Regions from separate parts of the Lysobacter arenosi genome, predicted to be linked through region 3. Evidence: riboswitches for the same ligand, from Rfam matches in the RefSeq annotation. Region 3 holds a riboswitch; each other region holds the start of a gene.
The links. A riboswitch is a leader RNA that binds a small molecule or an ion and turns the genes downstream of it on or off. The one in region 3 is predicted to bind cobalamin.
Positions count from the first base shown of each region.

Region 1: another riboswitch for cobalamin. It lies ahead of metE (5-methyltetrahydropteroyltriglutamate--homocysteine S-methyltransferase); the one in region 3 lies ahead of btuB (TonB-dependent vitamin B12 receptor).
Region 2: another riboswitch for cobalamin. It lies ahead of HIV01_RS17360 (ribonucleoside-diphosphate reductase subunit alpha); the one in region 3 lies ahead of btuB (TonB-dependent vitamin B12 receptor).

Region 1 covers NZ_CP071517.1:3,784,675-3,789,699, forward strand. Annotated here, with positions in the region: gene HIV01_RS17340 (glycosyltransferase family 39 protein) at 1-907, opposite strand, end outside; gene metE (5-methyltetrahydropteroyltriglutamate--homocysteine S-methyltransferase) at 1,036-3,312, opposite strand; cobalamin riboswitch at 3,497-3,675, opposite strand; gene HIV01_RS17350 (acyl-CoA thioesterase) at 3,750-4,157, opposite strand; gene HIV01_RS17355 (ribonucleotide-diphosphate reductase subunit beta) at 4,144-5,025, opposite strand, start outside.
Region 2 covers NZ_CP071517.1:3,789,716-3,794,740, forward strand. Annotated here, with positions in the region: gene HIV01_RS17355 (ribonucleotide-diphosphate reductase subunit beta) at 1-131, opposite strand, end outside; gene HIV01_RS17360 (ribonucleoside-diphosphate reductase subunit alpha) at 235-2,595, opposite strand; cobalamin riboswitch at 2,926-3,162, opposite strand; gene HIV01_RS17365 (phosphoglycerate kinase) at 3,340-4,512, shown strand; gene HIV01_RS17370 (HAD hydrolase-like protein) at 4,526-5,025, shown strand, end outside.
Region 3 covers NZ_CP071517.1:3,588,802-3,593,826, forward strand. Annotated here, with positions in the region: gene btuB (TonB-dependent vitamin B12 receptor) at 527-2,416, opposite strand; cobalamin riboswitch at 2,581-2,800, opposite strand; gene HIV01_RS16475 (TfoX/Sxy family protein) at 2,834-3,223, opposite strand; gene HIV01_RS16480 (GAF domain-containing protein) at 3,220-3,705, opposite strand; gene bioD (dethiobiotin synthase) at 3,769-4,458, shown strand; gene HIV01_RS16490 (efflux RND transporter periplasmic adaptor subunit) at 4,633-5,025, shown strand, end outside.

The DNA of each region.
Region 1 (5,025 bases), 200 kb from region 3:
GCATCGGATAGGCGCCCGCCAGGTAGTAGGAGCGGCCCTGGGCGAGCACGAACAGCAGCAGCGGTACCAGGTACATCCATGCGACCACCGCGTAGCGCCGGCCTGCCTTGGACAGCGTCAGCCACACCAGGCCGGCAAACCAGACCGGCAACGCCATCAGGCCGGCGTTGCCGTACAACTGCTCGACCAGGAAGTCGCGCGTGCGGCCAATGCGCACGTCACGCGCATGGATGAACTGCAGGAAATCCAGCGAGATGAAGTCGTGCCGCCATTGCCATAGCGCATTGGGCAGGAACAGGAGCAGCGAAATGGCGACGCCCAGCCACAGCCAGCGGCTGCGCAGGTGCGAGCGCAGCGGCGTCGCCAAGGTGGCGATGACTATGCCGGCGACGCAGAACACCATCGTGTACTTGGTCAGCATGCCCAGGCCGATGACCGCGCCGATCGCCAGCCACCAGCGCGCGTCGCCGCTGTTGACCAGTCGCAGAACCAGCCAGGCCAGCAACACCCACCACAGGTAGTCGATGCTGACGTACTGCATCAGCCCGCCGGCCACCATCGAGAACGGTGCCAGCGCGGTGAACAGCGCGGCGACTATCTGCGTGGCGCGCGTGCCGCCCATCTCGCGCGCGATCAGGCCGGCGAGGACGGCGGCGATGCTCTGCGCCAGCGCCGCGAATACACGGAAGCCACTGAGCGAATCACCGAACAGTTCCAGCGAGGTCCGTGCAAGCGCAGGCGTCAGCGGCGGGTAGGCGACGTAGCCCCAGGCCAGGCTGCGCGCGTCGTCGAGCAGCGCCAGTTCGTCGCGGTGGAAGCCGTAGTGCTGGTTGCTGAAAAGTCGCAGGACGAACAGCGCGATCGCGATCAGGGCGAGCCAGACGACATGGCTGCGGGGCAGGCGCATTGGCATGGCAGCGGCGATTCCCGTTCAGGATGTCGGCTATTTAGGCCTGCGTGCGGCCCGGATGCAATGGAGGAGGGGCGCAATGGAGGCCGCCCGCCGTTGGGGCAGGGCAGGCGGCTCCATCTTCGTCAGGAGGCCGCCAGCCCCAGGCGCAGTTCGCGCGTGGCCTGGACCATCGCGCTCAGCGCCTTGCGCACCTCCGGCCAGCCGCGCGTCTTCAGGCCGCAGTCCGGGTTGACCCACAGTTGCGCCGCCGGAATCACCTGCAACGCCTTGCCCAGCAGTTCGCCGATCTCCGTGGGCGACGGCACGCGCGGGGCGTGGATGTCATACACGCCCGGCCCGATGCCGTTGGGATAGCGGAACCTTGCGAAGGCATCGAGCAGCTCCATCCGTGAGCGCGAGGTCTCGATCGAGATCACGTCGGCATCGAGCGCGGCGACCGCGTCGATGATGTCGTTGAACTCGGCGTAGCACATGTGGGTATGGATCTGGGTGGTGTCCGCCACCGCGCCGGCGGCGAGGCCGAATGCTTCCACTGCCCATGCCAGGTACCGCGGCCAGTCCTCGCGCCGCAACGGCAGGCCTTCGCGCAGCGCCGGTTCGTCGATCTGGATGATGGCGATGCCGGCCGCTTCCAGCTCGAGCACTTCGTCGCGCAAGGCCAGGGCGATCTGCCGGCAGGTGTCTGCGCGCGGCTGGTCGTCGCGCACGAACGACCACTGCAGGATGGTGACCGGTCCGGTCAGCATGCCCTTCACCGGATACTGCGTGCGCGACTGTGCGTAGCGGGTCCACTCCACGGTCATCGCGCGCGGCCGGCTTACGTCGCCGTAAAGCACCGGCGGTTTTACGCAGCGCGAGCCGTAGCTTTGCACCCAGCCGTGCGAGGTGAAGGCGAAACCGTCGAGCTGCTCGCCGAAGTACTCGACCATGTCGTTGCGTTCGAACTCGCCATGCACCAGCACATCCAGGCCGATCGCCTCCTGCTCGCGCAGGCAGTTGTCGATCTCGCGCTCGAGGAACATGCGGTAGCCGGCGTCATCGAGCTTGCCGGCCTTGTGGTCGGCGCGTGCCTTGCGCACCAGCGACAGCTGCGGGAATGAACCGATCGTGGTGGTGGGCAGTGGCGGCAACGCGAGGCGCTCGTGCTGCAGTCGCGCGCGCTGCGGGTAGGGCGTGGTGCGCTGGCTCATTGCTGGCAGCAGGCCGGCCAATCGCGCGCGTACCGTGGCGTTGCCCAGTTCCGGCGCATTGCGATGTGCAGTGCGCGCTGCCTGTGCGCTGGCAACTGCTGCCGCGGCGGCGGCATCGCCGGCGTGGGCATCGGCGAGCAGTCGCAACTCCTCCAGCTTCTGGCGGGCGAACGCCATGCCGCCACGCAGGGGCTGTGGCAGCTTGCGCTCGAGTTCCAGGTCGATCGGCACGTGCAGCAGGGAACACGACGGTGCCAGCCAACGCACGCGCGACCCGGCGGTGTGCACAAGCGCCAGTGCCGCATCGAGGTCGGTGCGCCAGACATTGCGTCCATCGACAACGCCAAGACTCAGCGATTGCTCGGCCGGCCACGCTTCAAGCACTCGCGAGAGCTGCTGCGGCGCTCGAGCCAAGTCGATGTGCAACGCGTCCACCGGCAGCGCGGCCACCAGTTCCAGGTTGTCGCCGAGATCGCCGAAGTAGGTCGCAAGCAGGATCTGCGGGATGTCTGCGGCAGCCAGTGCGGCGAATGCGCGGCGGTAGGCGTCGCGGTCGGCGTCGCCCAGGTCGAGTACCAGGCACGGTTCGTCGATCTGCACCCACGACGCACCCTCGGCCTTCCACTGCTCAAGCAGGTGCACATACGCCGGCAGCAGCGCATCGAGCAGTTCGAGCGGGCAGCCGCCGTCTTCCCGTTTGCCGAGCTTGAGGAACGACACTGGCCCGAGCAGCACGGGGCGCGCCTCCAGCCCGAGCGCACGGGCTTCACGCAGTTCGGCCAGCGGCTTGTCGCCGCGAAGCCGGAACGTCTGGTCGACCTGGAACTTCGGCACGAGGTAGTGGTAGTTGCTGTCGAACCACTTGGTCATCTCCAGCGCGTGCAGGTCGTGCTGGTCGTCCTGCAGGCCACGGGCAAGGGCGAAGTAGCCCGCCAGCGGATCTGGCTCGAACACGTCGCGGTGCGAGGGCGGGATGGCGTCGAACAGGACCGCTGTGTCGAGCACGTGGTCGTACAGGGAGAAGTCGTTGCACGGAACGACATCGACGCCGGCATTGCGTGCCAGCTGCCAGTGCCGGGCACGCAGTTCGCGTGCGGTTGCGTGAAGGTCGGTCGATGTCGTCTGGCCTTTCCAGAACGATTCGAGGGCCTGCTTGAGCTCGCGTCGCGCGCCGATGCGCGGGAAGCCGAGATGGGTTACCTGGATCATGGTGATGTACCTGCGATGCGTTATGCATGACGCAGGGCAACGAAGGAGGGCACGGCCACGCACCGACGCCGCGAACGGCGCCGGAAGGAGACCTGCCTTCGACCTTCGCCCCCGCGGGCGAACCGGCCGCGCGGCGTGAGCCGTGCGGTCGGGGGTCGGACGGAGGGCGGACCCTCCGGTCGGGGCAGGTCTTCGGGCTCGTGGGCGCGGGGACACGAGGTCCCCATCTACTGGCCACCGCTTCCCGGACAACGCCCAGTGCATGGATGGCGGTCGTTCCCATATACCGCTGCGGGGCAGCTCCGGAATTGGACGGGTGTCCGTACCGGATTCCCTCTGGCGCCGCCGGTCACCCGGCGGTACTTGTCACATCGCTCCATCTTTATGAAGCGATGATCACCACGACGGCGCTACGTTAGCCCCGCGGGCAGGGGGCGTCAATCGCCCGATGGCGCCAGCGCGGGAACCGGCGTCGGCTGGCCGTGCATGTCGAGCGCGACCATGGTGAAGCGGCCGCGCGTGGCCAGCTGCGTGTCGCCGGTCATCAGGTCCTCGCGGTGCATGTCGACTTCCACCTGCAGCGAGCTGCGGCCGGTGGCGACCACGCGCGCGACCAGTTCCACCAGCGCGCCCTTGGGCACGGCGACGTGGAAGTCGATCTGTTCCGAGCGCGCGGTGACCACGGTGCTGCGCGCATAGCGCGAGGCGGCGACGAAGGCGGCCTTGTCCATCCATGCCAGTGCCTGGCCGCCGAATAGCGTGCCGAGGTGGTTGGTGTGGTCGGGGAAGACTATCTCCGTCATGCGCGCTTCGGTGGGAGGCGACGCCGCTTCAGAACGCGGCATCGAAGGCGACCTCGCCCTGCACGCCGACCTGGTAGGCCGAGACGCGACGCTCGAAGAAGTTGGTGACTTCCTGCACGTCCTGCAGGTCCATGAACGCGAACGGGTTGGTCGCGCCGAAATGGCGCGGCATGCCCAGCTGCGCCAGGCGCTGGTCGGCGCAGTACTGCAGGTACTGGCGCATGTCCTTCGGCGAGAGGCCGGCAACGCCGCCCGACAGCACGTCCTGGGCGAACTGCATTTCGCACTCCACCGCTTCCTCCAGCATCTGCACGACCTGGCGCTGCAGTTCGTCGTCGAACAGTTCCGGCTGCTCGCTGCGCGCGGTGCGGATCACTTCGAAGGCGAAGGCCATGTGGCAGCTCTCGTCGCGGAACACCCAGTTGGTGCCCGACGCCAGGCCGTGCAGCAGGCCGCGCGAACGCAGGTAGTAGACGTAGGCGAAGGCGGCGAAGAAGAACAGGCCCTCGATGCAGCAGGCGAAGCAGATCAGGTTGAGCAGGAACTGGCGGCGCTGTTCGGTCGTTTCGATGCGGCGGATGTCCTGGATCGAATCGATCCACTTGAAGCAGAACTCGGCCTTGGCGCGGATCGAAGGAATGTTCTGCACCGCATCGAACGCTTTCGCGCGTGCGACCGGGTCGGGCAGGTAGGTGTCGAGCAGGGTCAGGTAGAACTGCACGTGCAGCGCTTCCTCGTACAGCTGCCGCGACAGGTACATGCGCGCCTCGGGCGCGTTGATGTGCTGGTACAGGTTCAGCACCAGGTTGTTGGCGACGATGCTGTCGCCGGTGGCGAAGAAGGCCACCAGTCGCTCGATCAGATGCCGCTCGGCCGGCCCCAGCTTGTGCTTGAGGTCGTTGACGTCGAG
Region 2 (5,025 bases), 200 kb from region 3:
TCGACGGTCCAGGTGTTGCGGATCGCGTCGCGGTACATCTCGTAGAACTGCGGATAGCGCATCGGCCGCAGGGTGAGGTCGAAGCCGGGGTCGAGCAGGCGCATGTCGGTGGTCATGGAAATCCTTTGCATGGAATCCCTCTCCGCTGGCGGGAGAGGGTGGCGCATGGCGCCGGGAGAGGGGGACGCTGTTGTTCTTCCTGGGGGGAGGGCGCGTCCCCTCTCCCTGGCGCAACTACTGGCAGGCCTCGCAGCTTTCCGGGTTCTCGAGCGAGCACGCCACGGCTTCCACCGCGCTGTACTCCGGCTTGGCCGCTTCGGCGACGCCGCTGACGGTGGCCTTGGCGATCTTCGTCGCCGGACGCGAGCGCAGGTAGTAAGTGGTCTTCAGCCCCTTCTTCCACGCGTACATGTACATCGACGACAGCTGGCCGATGTTCGGGCTCTCGATGAACAGGTTCAGCGACTGGCTCTGGTCGATGAAGGCGCCGCGGTCGGCGGCCATGTCGATCAGCGAGCGCATCGGCAGTTCCCACGCGGTGCGATAGACCGCGCGCAGCGACTCGGGAATCTGCGTGATGCCCTGGATCGAGCCTTCGGCCATCTTGATGCGGTCGCGCAGTTCCGGCGTCCACAGGCCCAGCGTCTTGAGTTCTTCGGCGAGGTAGCGGTTGACCACGAGGAAGTCGCCCGACAGCGTCTCGCGCTTGAACAGGTTCGACACCTGCGGCTCGATGCACTCGTAGCAGCCGGCGATGGAGGCGATGGTCGCCGTCGGCGCGATCGCGATCAGCAGCGAGTTGCGCAGGCCGTGCTCGGCGATGCGGGCACGCAGGCTGTCCCAGCCGTGGGCGTCGGACGGCGTCACGCCCCAGGCTTCGAACTGCAGCTCGCCCTGCGAGGCGCGCGTGTCGGCGAAGGACGGATGGCGGCCGCGTTCCATCGCCAGCTCGTTGGAAGCCGACAGTGCATGGAAGTACACCGCCTCGGCGATCTGCTTCGACAGTGCGCGCGCCTGGTCGGAGTCGAACGGCATGCGCAGTTTGAAGAACACGTCCTGCAGGCCCATCACGCCCAGGCCGACCGGGCGCCACTTGAGGTTGGCGCGGCGGGCGGTCTCGATCGGGTAGAAGTTCAGGTCGATCACGCGGTCGAGCTGGCGCACGGCCAGGCGCACGGTCTCGGCGAGCTTCTCGAAGTCGAAGCGACCGTCCTCACCGTGCACCGGACCCTCGGCGAACAGCTCGACGTGGTGGGAGAGGTTGATCGAGCCCAGGTTGCACACCGCGGTCTCGTCCTGTGAGGTGACTTCCAGGATCTCCGTGCACAGGTTCGACAGGTGCACCACGTTGCCTTCGCGCAGGGTCTGGTTGCAGGCGCGGTTGGACTTGTCCTTGAAGTTCATCCAGCCGTTGCCGGTCTGCGCCAGCGTGCGCACCATGCGGCTGTACAGCTCGCGTGCCTTGACGGTGCGCGCCGCAAGGCCGGCCACTTCGGCGGCGTGGTAGGCGCGGTCGAAGGCCTCGCCCCACAGGTCGGTCAGCTGCGGCACCCTGGCCGGGTCGAACAGCGACCAGTCGCCGTCGGCCTCGACCCGGCGCATGAACTCGTCGGGAATCCAGTTGGCCAGGTTGAGGTTGTGCGTGCGCCGCGCCTCGTCACCGGTGTTGTCGCGCAGTTCCAGGAACTCCTCAACGTCGGCGTGCCACGGCTCCAGGTACACGCAGGCCGCGCCCTTGCGCTTGCCGCCCTGATTGACCGCGGCGACCGAGGCGTCGAGTGTCTTCAGCCACGGCACGATGCCGTTGCTCAGGCCGTTGGTCGAGCGGATCAGCGAGCCGCGCGAACGGATGCGGGTGTAGCTCAGGCCGATGCCACCGCTGAACTTGCTCAGCTTGGCCACGTCCATGTAGCGCTTGTAGATGCTTTCCAGCGAGTCTTCCGGCGAGTCGAGCAGGAAGCAGCTCGACAGCTGCTCGTGCGTGGTGCCGGAATTGAACAGCGTCGGCGAGCTGGGGATGTAATCCAGCTGCGCCATGCGCCGGTACAGCGCCAGCGCGTCGCTGACATCCTCGCTCAGTGCGCAGGCGATGCGCAGGAAGAACTGCTGCGGCGTCTCGATCACCGTGCGCGCGGTCGGGTGGCGCAGCAGGTAGCGGTCGTAGAGCGTGCGCAGGCCGAAGTAGTCGAAGCGCTGGTTGAGGCTCGGGTCGATCGCGTCGTTGAGCTTGCGCGCGTTGGCCTGGACGAAGGTCAGCAGGCGCTCGTTGATCAGGCCTAGGTCGAAGCCGCGCTGCACCGACTGCGAGAACGCGTGGATCTCGATGCCGGCGACTTCCTTCTCGATCACGCCGGCGAGCAGGCGCGCGGCGAGGCGGCCGTATTCGGGTTCTTCGGCAGTGAGCAGGGCGGCGGTGCGGATCGACAGTTCGTCGAGCTCGCGCGTGGTCGCGCCGTCATACAGGCCGGAGATGGTGCGCGTGGCAACGCGCATCGGATCTACGGAGAACAGGCCTTCGCAGTTGCGCGTCACCGCGCGCACGATCTTGTTGAGGTCGACCGGGTCGCGGCGGCCGTTGCGCTTGGTCACCGTCATTGTGAGGTTGGCGGCCGGCGGGGTCAGGGTGAAGCCGGCGGGGGCGGTCTGTTCCGAGCCGGCCTGCGCGGACGTGGCGGCGGCAGGCTTGCTCACGGCAGGCGCGTTGGTGGTGGTGGTCATGGCGGTAGCTCCGGTGCGTGGGCGCACGGCTCGTTGTCCTTCCCTCGAAGGGCAACGTGGCGCGGGTTCCGAAGCGTGCGGTTGCGGCGTCGCGCAGGCCGAGACGGACCTGTGGTGGCGGGCGCGTTCCTCGAGAGAAAACGGGCGCCACCCTGCGACACCGACCGTCTTCCCTCCGAAGACTCGCTGGCCGGTCACCGCGCGGTGTGCAACGCGCGGCTGTCGGCAGGTCTTCGGGCTCTGGACGCGAGGACCGGGCGCATGCCGCTGGTGCCTCACCTAATGACCGTCGCTTCCCAGGCCCATGCCCAGTGCCATGACGGCGTTCGTTTCCACTACCGCTGCGGGGCAGCGCCGGAGTTGGCCGCTCGCTGTGAGCGTGGCCGCACCGGACTTCCCTTTTAAGCCGACCGCGAGGTCGGCACCGACGGCCACAACATAGTGGGGGTTGGATGATCCGTCAACGCTAAATGTTGTGGATAAGTTGTGAGCGAGTGCTGGCGCGGATTTGCCGTGCGGGAGCATCGAAGGGACAATGCCGGTCCTCGTCGCGTTGTCGCGACTGCAACCCATCCCCTCCCAACCCTCCCCACGAAAGGGGGGCTTCAAAGGCCAATGCCCATGTCCATCCTCCGCATGTCCGACCTCGACCTCGCCGGCAAGCGCGTGCTGATCCGCGAAGACCTCAACGTGCCGATCGACGACGGTCGCATCACCTCCGAACAGCGCATCACCGCCGCCGTGCCGACGATGAAGCTGGCGCTGGAGAAAGGCGCGGCGGTGATGGTCACCTCGCACCTGGGGCGGCCGAAGGAAGGCGTGTGGAGCGAGGCCGATTCGCTGGCGCCGGTCGCCAGGCGCCTGTCGGAGCTGCTCGGCATCGACGTGCCGCTGGTCAAGGACTGGGTTGACGGCGTCGATGTCGCACCGGGTCAGTTGGTGCTGCTCGAGAACTGCCGCATGAATGTCGGCGAAGGCAAGGACGACGAAGCGCTGTCGAAGAAGTACGCGGCGCTGTGCGACGTCTACGTCATGGACGCCTTTGGCACCGCCCACCGCGCGCAGGCGTCCACGCACGGCGCGATCCGCTTCGCCAAGGTCGCCGCCGGCGGTCCGCTGCTGATGGCCGAACTCGATGCGCTGGCCAAGGCGCTCGACAACCCGGCGCGTCCGCTGCTGGCGATCGTCGCCGGCTCGAAGGTCTCGACCAAGCTTGAACTGCTGTCGTCGCTGGTCAGCAAGGTCGACCAGCTGATCGTCGGCGGCGGCATCGCCAACACCTTCATCGCCGCGATGGGCCACGGCGTCGGCAAGTCGCTGGTCGAGAACGACCTGATCGACACCGCGAAGAAGATCATGGCCGACGCCAAGGCCCGCGGCGCCGACATCCCGGTGCCGACCGATGTCGTGGTCGCGCCGGCCTTCGCCGCCGATGCGCCGGCCACGGTCAAGGCCGTCGATGCCGTCGGCGCCGACGACATGATCCTCGACATCGGCCCGGACACCGCGGCGCGTTATGCCGAGCTGATCAAGGCCGCCGGCACCGTGGTCTGGAACGGCCCGGTCGGCGTGTTCGAGTTCGATGCGTTCGGCAAGGGTACGCAAACCCTGGCGCGTGCGATTGCGTCCAGCAAGGCGTTTTCGATCGCCGGCGGCGGCGACACCCTGGCCGCGGTCGACAAGTACGGCATCGAGCAGGACGTGTCCTACATCTCCACCGGCGGCGGCGCCTTCCTCGAGTTTCTCGAAGGCAAGGAACTGCCGGCCGTGACCGCGCTCAAGGCGCGCGGCTGAGTCCGTAACCGCGATGGCCACGGTGTTCTTCGACATGGACGGCACGCTGATCGACTCGGCCGTCGGCATCACCCGCTGCGTCGAGCATGCACTGGTGAAGATGGGCCTGCCGGTGCCGCCGCAGTCGGAACTGCGGCGCTGGATAGGTCCGGCGCTGCGCACCAGCTTTGGTCCGCTGCTCGACGATCCGCAGGACGTCGAGCAGGCGGTGCTGCACTACCGCGACCGCTTCGAGAGCGACGGCTGGGCCGAGCACGAGGTCTATGCCGGCATCGGCGAGACGATCGAGGCGCTGCATGCGGCCGGGCATCGGCTGGCGGTGGTCACCGCCAAGAACGAGCCGCACGCACGCAAGATCGCCGCGCACCTGCCGTTCGGGCATCGCTTCGACGACATCGTCGGCGCGACCCTGGACGGTCGCATCAGCCACAAGGACCAGTTGATCGCCGAAGCGTTGCGGCGCTTCGACGTTGCCGCCGGCGAGTGCTGGATGATCGGCGACCGGCGCATGGA
Region 3 (5,025 bases):
TGTGGCGTCGTCCGCCGGGCCGGGGATTGCTCCGCCCCTTAGTCAGACATCCTGTCTGATGCGGGGCGTGGGCCATCCATGGCCCACTGCTGCGCAATCCCCGTCCCGGCGGCCGACGCTCCGGCAATTCGTTGCCCGGTCTTCGACTGCCCCTCCCCAACCCCTCTGCCGAATGGGAGAGGAGCTCAACAGCGCGAGTGGGTTTGGAACGACCACTTCCTTTCGCGGGCGTCCGGGACCCAGATCACCGAGCAGACGTGCGAATGAGCGAGGGCACGGACACCGTCCAGGGCCGGCACAGCGCGAGTCCGACCGTCGCAGCTGCATCACGCGGGCACTGCGCTCTCGCCACCAGTTGAAGTCAATAGAACAGTAGAAGCTTCCGGAAGGAGGGGGTGGGGTGTATTTCGCGAACAGTAAACGGAGCGAAGCGGAGGTTCGCGGAATACACCCCACCTCCTCCCCCACTGACCACACAAAAAAAGGCCCGGCATTGCCGGGCCTCTTCTCGGATCAAACCAACGCCTCAGTTCACCGGCGCATAACGCAGCGTGAGGAACCACTCCCGACCGGGCTGGTTGTAGAACGCAACAGTCTCGTAATCGCGGTCGAACACGTTCGCCACGCGGGCCTGCAACGTCAGGTCCTGGGTGATGGCGTACTCGGCGCGCAGGTCGAGCGTGCCGTAGCCGCCGAGGCGGCGGCTGTTGGTGACGTCGTCAAAGCGCGAACCTTCGCCGACTGCAGTCAGGCCGACGCGGAACGCACCGAAGGCGCGGTCGACGTCGAGGCGGGCGCTGTTCTTCGCACGGCGAGCCAGTTCATTGCCCTCGTAGAAACCGCGACGGTTCTCGGTGTCGAGGTAGCTGATCGCACCGGCGATGGTCCAGTCGGCGATCGTGGCGTCGGCCGACAGCTCGGCACCCTGCATGCGCGCCTTCTCGACGTTGTTGGGCAGGTTGATCGAAGCATCGAAAGCGATCAGGTCGTCGACGTCGGTGCTGAAGGTGTCGAGGTGGACGTTGAAGCCGTCGCCCAGGTAGGCCAGGCCCAGCTCCCAGGTCTCTGAGTCTTCCGGGCGCAGGTTGGGATTGCCAAAGAAGGGGAAGTACAGCTCGTTGAAGGTCGGTGCCTTGAACGCGCTGCCGTAGCCGGCGGTGACGCGCCAGTTGTCGGCGAACACCAGGCCCCAGGCGGCGCCGCCGGTGGTGTGGCCGCCGAACTGCTCGTTGTCGTCGCGGCGCACGCTGGCCTCGAGCGACTGCGCGCCGAACTTCGCCTGGTACTGCACGAACGCGGCCTTGTTGTCGCGCTCATCCTCGTCGTACGGCGTGGTGCTCTCGACGCTGTCGTTGAGCCAGTCCAGGCCGACGCTGACCAGCTGGTCGGCGGCGATGCCGAAGTCACCCTGCAGCGTCGCGCTGTCGCGGTTGGTGCTGAAGAAGTCGAGGTAGGTATCGCCGAGGAAGTTGTCGGACGAGTCGACGTTGCGGCCGGCGGTCAGGTGCACGTCGACGCGGTCGGACGGGTGCCAGCGCAGCTTGCCGCCGATCACCTGCTGCACGGTTTCGGCACGGTCGGTGAAGTCACCGTCGAACTCGTTGTCGCCTTCGTTGCGCAGCGCGTGGCCTTCCAGGCTCCACTGCTCGGTCAGGTTGATGCCGCCGCGCAGCGACAGCGCATCCTTCTCGTAGCCATCGCGATCGGGCTGCGAGTCCAGGGCGATGAAGCAACCGGCGCCGTCGAAGGTGGCCGGGTCGAAGAAGCCGTTGCAGGCGTTGATGCCGCTGGTGCGGGTGTGCTGGTAGTCGGCACCGAACCAGCCACGGTCATTGCTGCCGCCGAAACCGACGCCGTAACCGAGCGTGTCGTTGCTACCGCCGTCGAAGCGCACGCGCGGGGCGAAGGCCTGCTTGTCGCGGCGGGTGAATACCTGGATCACGCCGCCGATGGCGTCGGCGCCGTACAGGCTCGAACGCGGGCCGCGGACGATCTCGACACGGTCGATCATTTCGATCGGCAGGTCCTGGAACGCGGTCAGGCCCGAGGTCGCCGAGCCGACGCGGATGCCGTCGACCAGCACCAGCACGTGGTCGGATTCGGCGCCGCGCAGGAACAGCGTGGTCAGCTTGCCGTTGCCGCCCTGGTTGGACATCGAGATGCCGGCGCGGCCGCGCAGCAGGTCCGGCAGCGAGCGTGCCTGGCTGCGGCGGATCTGTTCGGCGTCGATGACTTCCACCGGTGCCAGCGCATCGTTGACGCTGATCGCGGTGCGGTTGGCGGTGACGATGACCTGGTCAAGCTCGGTCGGGTCGGTGGCGCCAGCGCTGTCCTGCGCGTGGGCAAGCGCGGGTGCGGCGAGCAGGCACGCGACGGCCAGGCGCACGGACAGGGACAACGGGGTACGCAATTGCATCGATGATTCTCCAACGCACGGCTCGGGCCGTGACGGGCAACTGGGAAAGTCGCGAAAGGAGAGTGCACGAGGCTGCGGTGTGGGCGCACGGCGCCAACGTCGCCGCCGCGATGCCCTCCGCATCGCAACCAGTGGTGGGCACCGCCGTACAGTCATGTACGGGCGCGTGACCCTGCTTCCAGGCCGGTCTCCGGACTCGCGAGTGGAGGGCTGTGCTCTCCGGCGCCGCGCCTTCCCGTGACTTGCACAGTGGCGGATGCAGCGCTTGTACTCGCTTACCGTTGCGGGGGCAGTGCCGGAATGATCCCTGCTGGGACGTCACCGGCTTCCCGTTTCAACCCGCCGGCAGGACGCCGCCGGGTCACCTCGAAGCGGGGCGCAGTCTACGCGATTAGCGGGGCGCTGCCCAAATGGGGTTCAGTCCCGGTCTGCCGGCTCATCCAGCAGCGACGGCATCGCCATCGTTTCCTCGGCGACCTGGGTGGTCGTCACCGGGCCGGCCGGCGGGCGGTAGCGCGGCGGCGGCAGCAGGGCGATCGCCGCTTCGGTGGCGGCGATGAGTTCGGCGCGGCGCTCGTCGGGGATCTCCTGCCAGTGGCAGTCCTGCAGCGCGCCTTCGATGGCGTACAGCAGGTTCAGCGTCGGCTTGAAGCCGGCGCGCTTGACGCGCATGAACGCCTCGACGGTCCCGACCGCGGTCAGGTCCTCGCGCGAGCGCAGTCCCACCTGGCGCAACCAGGCCGCCGACTTGGGACCGATGTTGCGCAGCTTGTCGCCGCCTTTTTCCCCGCCTTTACCGATATTCATGCCAGCGACTCCACGAAGGCCTGGGCAATCGCTTCCAAGCCGCGCTGGTCGTCGGCGTCGAAGCGGTCGAAGTGCGGGCTGTCCAGATCGAACACGCCGATCAGCTGGCCATCCCCCCCCACAAGTGGCACGACCAGTTCGGAGTTAGACGCAGAATCGCACGCAATGTGGCCAGGGAAGGCGTGGACATCGGCGATCCGCTGGGTCTGGCGGGTGGTCGCGGCCGCCCCGCAGACGCCCTTGTCGAGCGGAATCCGGATGCAGGCCGGCAACCCCTGGAACGGTCCGACCACCAGTTCGGTGCCGTCGAACAGGTAGAAACCGACCCAGTTCAGGCCGGGCAGGGAGTGGTACACCAGGGCCGAGAGATTGGCTGCGTTGGCCACACGGTCGCGTTCGCCGTGCACCAGCGCCCGCGCCTGCTCGAGCAACTGTGCGTACTGTTCGGGCTTGGGCCCGCTTAGACTTTCGCTGGTGAACATACTTGCCTCTTTCCCGCAGTCTACCAGCGTGCGGTCCACGGGCTTGCGACGGACGGTCCGGGCATGAACGGGCCCGAGGCCCGAGCCGGCTGGTTCGTCACCGGCACCGATACCGGCATCGGAAAATCACTGGCCAGTGCGACGCTGCTGTACGCGCTGCGCGCGCGCGGCCTGCGTGCGGTCGGCATGAAGCCGCTCGCCAGCGGCTGCGAGGTCACCGCCGACGGCCTGCGCAACGAAGATGCGCTGCTGCTGCAGGCGGCCAGCGAGCCACGCCCGGCCTATGACGACGTCAACCCCTATGCGCTGCTGCAGCCGCTGGCACCGGAACTTGCCGCGGCCGATGCCGGTGTCACTGTGCAGCTGCAGCCGATCCTGGATGCGCATGCACGCTTGTCGGCGATGGCCGATGCCGTCGTGGTGGAAGGCGTCGGTGGCTGGGCCGCACCGCTGTCGACCGATCTCGACCAGGCCGACCTGGTACGCGCTCTGGACCTGCCGGTGGTGATGGTGGTCGGCCTGCGCCTGGGTTGCATCAACCACGCACGATTGACCGCGCGCGCGATCGCCGCCGATGGATTACGCCTCGCCGGCTGGATCGCCAACGACATCGATCCGCAGATGGCGCGCGCCGACGACAACTTCACACTGCTACGTCACCGCTTGCCGATACCTTGCTGGGGACGCCTGCCGTTCCGCGATCGGCCCGATCCCGCCGCACTGGCGCACCTGCTTGCGCCGACCAGCGTCTGAAACGGTTTGCCAAAGCGGGCTCTGCGGACTTGCTTGTGCCTGATCCGGCGTGATCACCCCGCGCGTGACTTCTGGGGGGTGGGCGGAAAACTCAGAATGCTAGACTGGGCGGTATAGGAATTAAACCAATCTGAGCATCATCGCTCGTACATGACGGAATCGGAGTCCTCCCCCATGGTCAAGAACCCGCGCTCGGTGGCAATGGCCGCCGCGTTGGCCCTCGCACTCACCGCCTGTGGCGGCAAGGATCAGGCACAGGGGGGCGGCATGCCTCCTCCGGAAGTCGGCGTGGTCAAACTGCAACCGGGCAACGTGCCGCTGCAGAAGGACCTTGTCGGCCGTCTGGCGGCATTCCGCAGCGCCGACGTGCGCGCCCGCGTGCCGGGCGTGCTCAAGCAGCGCCTGTACGACGAAGGCACCGACGTGAAGGCCGGGCAGGTGCTGTTCCAGATCGATCCGGACCAGCTGAAGGCGTCGACGGGCCAGTCCCAGGCCGCACTCGCGGCAGCGGAAGCGACGTATGCCAACGCCAAGTCGGCTGCCGACCGCGCCCGTCGCCTGGCGCCG